DNA from 2 places in the Brucella sp. GW823-FHT04E01 genome. Region 2 is predicted to be linked to the other one. Evidence: predicted binding sites of a transcription regulator. Region 2 holds the regulator's gene; the other holds the start of a gene.

Region 1 (3,391 bases), 300 kb from region 2:
ATCATCCTGCTTGCGCTGGGTGCGCTGGCGTTGATTACGCGTCAGCTGACCTTCTATGTCATCACGGACTTCACCTTGAAGATCATGAGCGACATGGCAGCAAGTTCGTTCCGTAAGCTGCAGCGGTTTTCGACAGACTGGCACGCCAACGCCTTTGCCGGATCGACCGTGCGCAAGGTCTCGCGTGCCATGTGGGCGCTCGACCTGCTCAACGATACGCTGATCGTGGCACTGTTGCCGTCAATCCTGATGCTGGTTGGTTCGGTGGTACTTCTATCGTGGTACTGGCCGCTGATGGGGTTGCTGGTTGCAATCGGTTCGGTGCTGTTCATCGTCTGCACGATCGTGATTTCGCTTGGCTTTGTTGCGCCTGCGGCAACGCTTGCCAATAGCTGGGACACGCGCATGGGCGGCGCTTTGGCCGATGCCATTTCGTGCAACGCCGTTGTCAAGGCATTTGGCGCGGAAAGCCGTGAAGATGCGCGTCTTGCAAAGGTCGTTTCCAAGTGGCGCGGTCGCACACGCCGCACATGGCTGATCGGTACGCTGAATGGCTTCATTCAGGGCGCGAACCTGCTGGTGATGCGCGGCGTGGTCATCGCCTTTGCGCTCTATCTGTGGAGCCAGGGCAAGGCAACGGCGGGTGATATCACCTTCGTCCTGACAGCCTTCTTCATGTTGCAAGGCTATCTGCGCGACGTAGGAATGCATATCCGCAACCTGCAGCGTTCGGTCAACGACATGGAAGAACTGGTCGACATCGAGGCACAGCCTTACGGCATTGCCGACAAGCCAGGTGCACCGGCGATCAAGATTGGAAATGGCGAGATCACCTTCGATCACGTCACTTTCCACTATGGCAACCACGAAGCAGCCCTCTATCGCGACTTTTCAGTCAAGATCGAGGCAGGCGAACGGGTTGGTCTGGTCGGTCATTCGGGCTCGGGCAAGACGACGTTCGTCAAGCTGATCCAGCGTCTCTACGATGTCAGTGGCGGCGCCATCAAGATTGACGGACAGAACATTGCCGAAGTCACACAGGCATCGCTCAGATCGCAGATCGCCATCGTGCAGCAGGAGCCAATCCTGTTTCACCGGACGCTGGCCGAGAACATCGCCTATGCCCGCCCCGGTGCGACACAGGCGGAAATCGAAGAGGCTGCACGCCTCGCAAGCGCGCATGACTTCATCAGCCGCCTGCCGAAAGGCTATGCAACGCTTGTCGGTGAACGGGGTGTGAAGCTTTCGGGTGGCGAGCGTCAGCGTGTGGCGATTGCCCGTGCGTTTCTGGCAGATGCACCAATCCTTATTCTGGATGAGGCCACATCGAGCCTCGATTCAGAATCGGAAGTGCTGATCCAGCAGGCAATGGAACGGCTGATGGTTGGTCGTACGACGCTTGTCATTGCGCACCGGCTTTCGACGGTTCGTGCGCTTGACCGGTTGCTGGTTTTCGACAAGGGCAAGATCCTTGAAGAAGGCGATCATGATGCGCTTATCCGCAAGCCGGGTGGCATCTATCGCCGCCTGTTCGAGCGGCAGGCGCTGGAACTGACCAAGGGACTGGAAGACGTCTTTTCGTAATCCAATCCGCTATAATGCCATGGACAGGGCCGGAATAGTTCCGGCCCTGTTTTCATTTTAGAGCATTCCCTGTTTTGATTGAAACATTCGAAATGCTCTATCTGTTTGTTTTTACGCATGTCTTTATCCTGAAACCGGTTCCCACTTTCGGGAGACATGCTCCATTCATCATCCATTCAGATCACGGTGCGTATCACTCGCGGCCCAAGCGTGCCTTGACATTTCCATGACAGAAATGTGACAGGCTTTTTGTAGAAGTGCGGGAGTTAGTGAGTAAAACATGCCGGGTGTGATGGAAAATACCGCAGCGCGTCGCTGGAGCGATGCCGCGATTTTCGGGCCTGCCCGTATTGCCTGGCCGCTGCGCCTCGCCGCAATTGCGCTCGCTTCCATTGTACTTTCAACGCTGCTGGTTTTCACTGTCGAATGGATCGTGCGCGGCTCGTTCACCGACACGATGCAGTTCTTCCGCACACCGCATAAGCCTGCATGGACGACCGTTGCGCTCTTCGTCGTGGTCCTGACAGCAAGCGACGCTATTTTCGGACGCATTCACTATGGCTTCTTTGTTGTCGCCCCGCTGGCACTGATTGCGGCCACAACTGCACGCGAAAAGAGCCTTTATCTCGGTGACCCGCTTTATCCGAGCGATTTTCTCTATGCCCGTCAGATCGTCGATCTTCTGCCGCTTCTGGTGCGTGACCGCCCGTGGAGTGCGGTCGGCATAGCCCTGCTTCTCATCGCTTCGGCAGCGGTGATGATCACCGTGACGCTGTTCTGGTGGCGGCGCTTTGATCCGATCCCATGGAAGGGTCGGATGCTGCGTATTGCCTTCGCGCTGCCCTTGCTCGCCTGGTTCGCAGTGATTTCCGACTATGCCAGTTTTTCGCTGGCGCGCGACCGTCTGCGCATCCTGCCGATCATGTGGGACCAGAAGGAAAACTACGCCCATAACGGCTTTACCATGGCCTTCATCCTGAATGTGCCAATGGCTACCGTCTTCGCTCCGGAAGGCTATTCTTCCGAAGCAATTGCCGCCATCGAACCGCCGGCGCAGTTGATCCCTGCTGCATTCGATACCAGCAAGCCTGACGTCATTATGGTGATGAGCGAATCCTTCTGGGATCCGACCCGCCTTCCGGGCGTGGCTTTCAGCGCCGACCCGATTCCGACAGTCCGGGCGGAACAATCCGGCCATGTCTTCTCGCCAGAATTCGGTGGCATGACTGCCAATGTCGAGTTCGAGGCTCTGACCGGTTTTTCCAAAGCCTTCCTGCCCTCCGGCAGTATCCCTTATCAGCAATATATCCGTCGCCCGCTTCCCTCGCTTGCAAGCTTTTTCAAGGATCAGGGTTATGCGACGCGCGCCATCCACCCCTATCGCCAATGGTTCTGGAACCGCGGCCCCGTCTATGAAAGCATGGGCTTTGACAAGTTCATGTCAGAAGAAAACATGCCACCGCTGGAAAAGCGCGGCTCATTGGCCTCCGACGCTGCTTTGACCGACGAAATCATCCGCGAAGCAGATTCCATGGATGCGCCGTTCTTCTTCTTTGCCGTCTCGCTTCAGGGACATGGCCCCTACGAAGCCAATCGTTACCCGGATTCCAAACTTGAGGTGCAGACTGACGCCAGCGAGCACACGCGCCAGTCGATCCGTTCCTATTCGCAAGGCGCCATGGATGCCGATGCGAGCCTTGCACGGTTGATGGAGTGGGCGTCGAAGCGCGACCGCGAAACCATTCTCGTCTTCTTCGGTGACCATCTGCCACCACTCGGCCCCGTCTATGTCGAGACCGGGTTCATG
Region 2 (3,391 bases):
CTACGATCCGAAGATCGATGTCGTCGAACTGCGCGCCCGTGTCGGCATGGTGTTCCAGAAGCCGAATCCGTTTCCGAAGTCGATTTATGAAAATGTCGCCTACGGCCCACGCATTCACGGTCTCGCCCGCACCAAGGCCGATCTTGAAGAAATCGTCGTGACGAGCTTGCAGAAGGCGAGCTTGTTCGAGGAAGTGAAGGATCGTTTGCACGATGCGGGCACCGGTCTTTCGGGCGGCCAGCAGCAACGTCTTTGCATCGCACGCGCGATTGCGGTGAGCCCGGAAGTCATTCTCATGGACGAACCGTGCTCGGCGCTCGACCCGATTGCGACCGCGAAGGTGGAGGAGCTGATCGACGAACTGCGCCAGAACTATACGATTGTGATCGTCACGCACTCCATGCAGCAGGCCGCGCGTGTTTCGCAGCGCACCGCCATGTTCCACCTCGGCAATCTGGTCGAAGTGGGTGACACGGAAACCATGTTCACCGCGCCGACCGAAAAGCGCACGCAGGACTACATTACCGGACGCTTCGGCTGATCCGGAACTGCGCTTCAACAGATAGACAGTGCGGCTTCCCCGCAATTTATATTACGAGGTCTACTATGCCGTCTCAGCATACCGTTCGCTCCTACGACGAGGAATTGAAGTTTCTCTCCCATAAGATCGCCGAAATGGGCGGACATGCGGAACGTATGGTCGAGCAGTCGGTCGCCGCTATCGTCAATGCGGACAATGCGCTCGCACAGCGCGTCATCTCCGACGATCTCATTCTCGATGCCAGCGAGCGCGAGATTGACGACAAGGCTGTGATGATTATCGCCAAGCGTCAGCCCATGGCTGTGGACCTGCGCGAGATCATCGGCTCGATCCGCATCTCTGCCGATCTGGAACGCGTGGGCGATCTGGGCAAGAATATCGCCAAACGCGTTGCCGCCGTTTCGGAATCACGCCAGCCGGTAAAGCTTTATCGCGGGCTCGAAACACTCGCCGAGCTGGCGCTGACCCAGCTCAAGGATGTTCTCGACGCCTATGCGTCGCGCTCGGTGCAGCAGATCAATGTCGTTCGCGACCGCGACGACGAGATTGATGCCATGTACACGTCACTGTTCCGCGAGCTGCTGACCTACATGATGGAAGATCCGCGCAATATTTCCGCCTGCACGCATCTTCTGTTCTGCGCAAAGAATATCGAGCGTATCGGCGATCACGCGACCAATATTGCGGAGACCGTCTACTACATCGTGACCGGCCTGCAAATGCCGGCCGAACGACCGAAGGAAGACCTGAGCCACGGTATTGTCGTGGATGAGGCGCGTAAACCCTGAACTACAGCCGACCGGACCACGGTCCGGCGGTTGAAAATGAGTGAATAGCGCGGCGGCACGCGGTCGATTGGGGGGATTGTATCCACCGCCCGCCGAATTTGGATAGGGAAATACTGGATGTCACAGGCACCCAAAATCGCTGTGGTAGAAGACGAAGAGGCGCTGAGCGTTCTTCTTCGCTATAATCTTGAGGCAGAGGGCTACCAGGTCGATACAATGCTGCGCGGCGACGAAGCCGAGATCGCCTTGCGCGAGAACGTACCGGATCTGCTCATTCTGGACTGGATGTTGCCGGGCGTATCGGGCATCGAGCTTTGCCGTCGCTTGCGCCAATGGCCGGAAACCGAACGCCTGCCCATCATCATGCTGACGGCACGTGGCGAGGAAAGCGAACGTGTTCGCGGCCTGAGCGTCGGTGCGGACGACTATGTCGTGAAGCCATTTTCGACGCCGGAACTGCTTGCGCGCGTCAAGGCGATGTTGCGCCGGTCGAATCCGAGCATTCTTTCGCACGTGCTGAAAGTGGGCGATCTGGTTCTCGACCGCCAACAGCATCGTGTCTATCGCAAGGAAAAGGAAGTTCGTCTCGGACCAACGGAATTCCGCCTGCTCGAATATTTCATGATGTCGCCCGGTCGTGTCTTCTCGCGTAGCCAGCTTCTGGATGGCGTTTGGGGACCGGATATCTATGTCGACGACCGCACGGTGGACGTCCATGTCGGACGGCTGCGCAAGGCGATCAATGTCGGTCGTGCGCTCGATCCGATCCGCACCGTTCGGGGTGCGGGTTATTCTTTCGGGTGACCGCTGCGGTCATCTCGGCGTCAGGAATTGAACTTGTCCGACCCGCCACGGTATCCGTGGCGGGTCGTTTTTGTCCAAGACCCAGCTTTGCAAGGTGCGGATCGTGCTCGCCCGATTCGCATTGCAACAACCCGAAACGGGTCTCAAAAGCATAATCTCACGCGATGTTACAAATCTGTTGTCAAAGTTGACAAAGAGCAATGGAACCGGCCTGGAAGCAGAAATTCTGCAGAAGATTTGAAACACCACGAATGTGTATGCAAAAAATGTACAAGCAAAGGCGAATTAAGGCAGCGATATGGCGTGTATTGCGAGACTTTGAATCTCGTTAAATCAATATCTTACCTGAATCGCTAATTCTTGTTAAGGAATTGTTAATATATTTAAAGGGCTTGTAGGCACATTCGCAATCTCGATTCGGAATTGTTTTAGGACTTTTCAGCGGTCTCCAGCATTGTTGGGATTTGACCCGTCGCCTTTTTTTGGCCTAAAAATTCCAAAACCTTGAATTCGATTGAGCGACTGTAGGACGTGTGATTTTGATCTTCGTCCTCTTTGACTTGCACCGCAGTCAGACGTTCGCGCGCATCGTTCCAGATGTGTTCGCCTGAATGGATGACTGGATCAGTTAAGGGTCCTAACATGAGACTGAGCCATTGACGCGCGCCGCGAAGTGGAAATTGCCCGCTCTTATCGGGCTGGTGATTGCGCCTTTCGTGGTGACCGGTTGCACGACAACCGGAACCTCGGGAAAAGCCAATTCGGAAAAGACGGCGGCAAGCCACGTCAAATCCGTCAATGGCGTGAAGACCTACACCTACACCGCACGGGACAAGAATTGCCTTGAACGTGCGATGTTCTTCGAATCCAATCGTTCGAGTTCCGACGGTCTTCTGGCTGTTGGTACGGTCGTCATGAACCGTCTCGCGTCGGGACGTTATCCGGATACGATTTGCGGTGTCGTCGGTCAGAAGAACCAGTTTGCGCCCGGTGTGCTTACCCGCCAGATGAATTCCAAGGCGCTGCCTGATGTTCAGGCCGCTGCTGACGCGGTTCTGAAGGGTGAGCGTCATCCGAAGCTCAAGAATGCCATGTTCTTCCACACGGCGGGTCTGAAGTTCCCTTACAACAATATGCATTACGTGCTCGTAGCCGGTGGAAATTCCTTCTACGAGAAGCGCAATCGCGACGGCTCGCTGCAAAATCCGGTCCCGCAGGAGCCATACAATCTGGCTATGGCCTATTCGCCACAATCGCC

The links. The regulator PhoB, encoded in region 2, activates phosphate uptake and scavenging genes when phosphate is short. The targets are predictions, from matches to a motif close to TGTCATNNANCTGTCAT.
Region 1: a site for PhoB is predicted at 1,811-1,827, ahead of AC1RHM_RS16995 (LTA synthase family protein). Genes of this name have one in related genera too.

The regions. Positions count from the first base shown of each region.
Region 1 is NZ_JBXAIK010000004.1:383,657-387,047, forward strand. Features, by position in the region: gene AC1RHM_RS16990 (ABC transporter ATP-binding protein) at 1-1,584, shown strand, start outside; gene AC1RHM_RS16995 (LTA synthase family protein) at 1,865-3,391, shown strand, end outside.
Region 2 is NZ_JBXAIK010000004.1:682,975-686,365, reverse strand. Features, by position in the region: gene pstB (phosphate ABC transporter ATP-binding protein PstB) at 1-541, shown strand, start outside; gene phoU (phosphate signaling complex protein PhoU) at 607-1,329, shown strand; gene phoB (phosphate regulon transcriptional regulator PhoB) at 1,447-2,133, shown strand; gene AC1RHM_RS18340 (cell wall hydrolase) at 2,790-3,391, shown strand, end outside.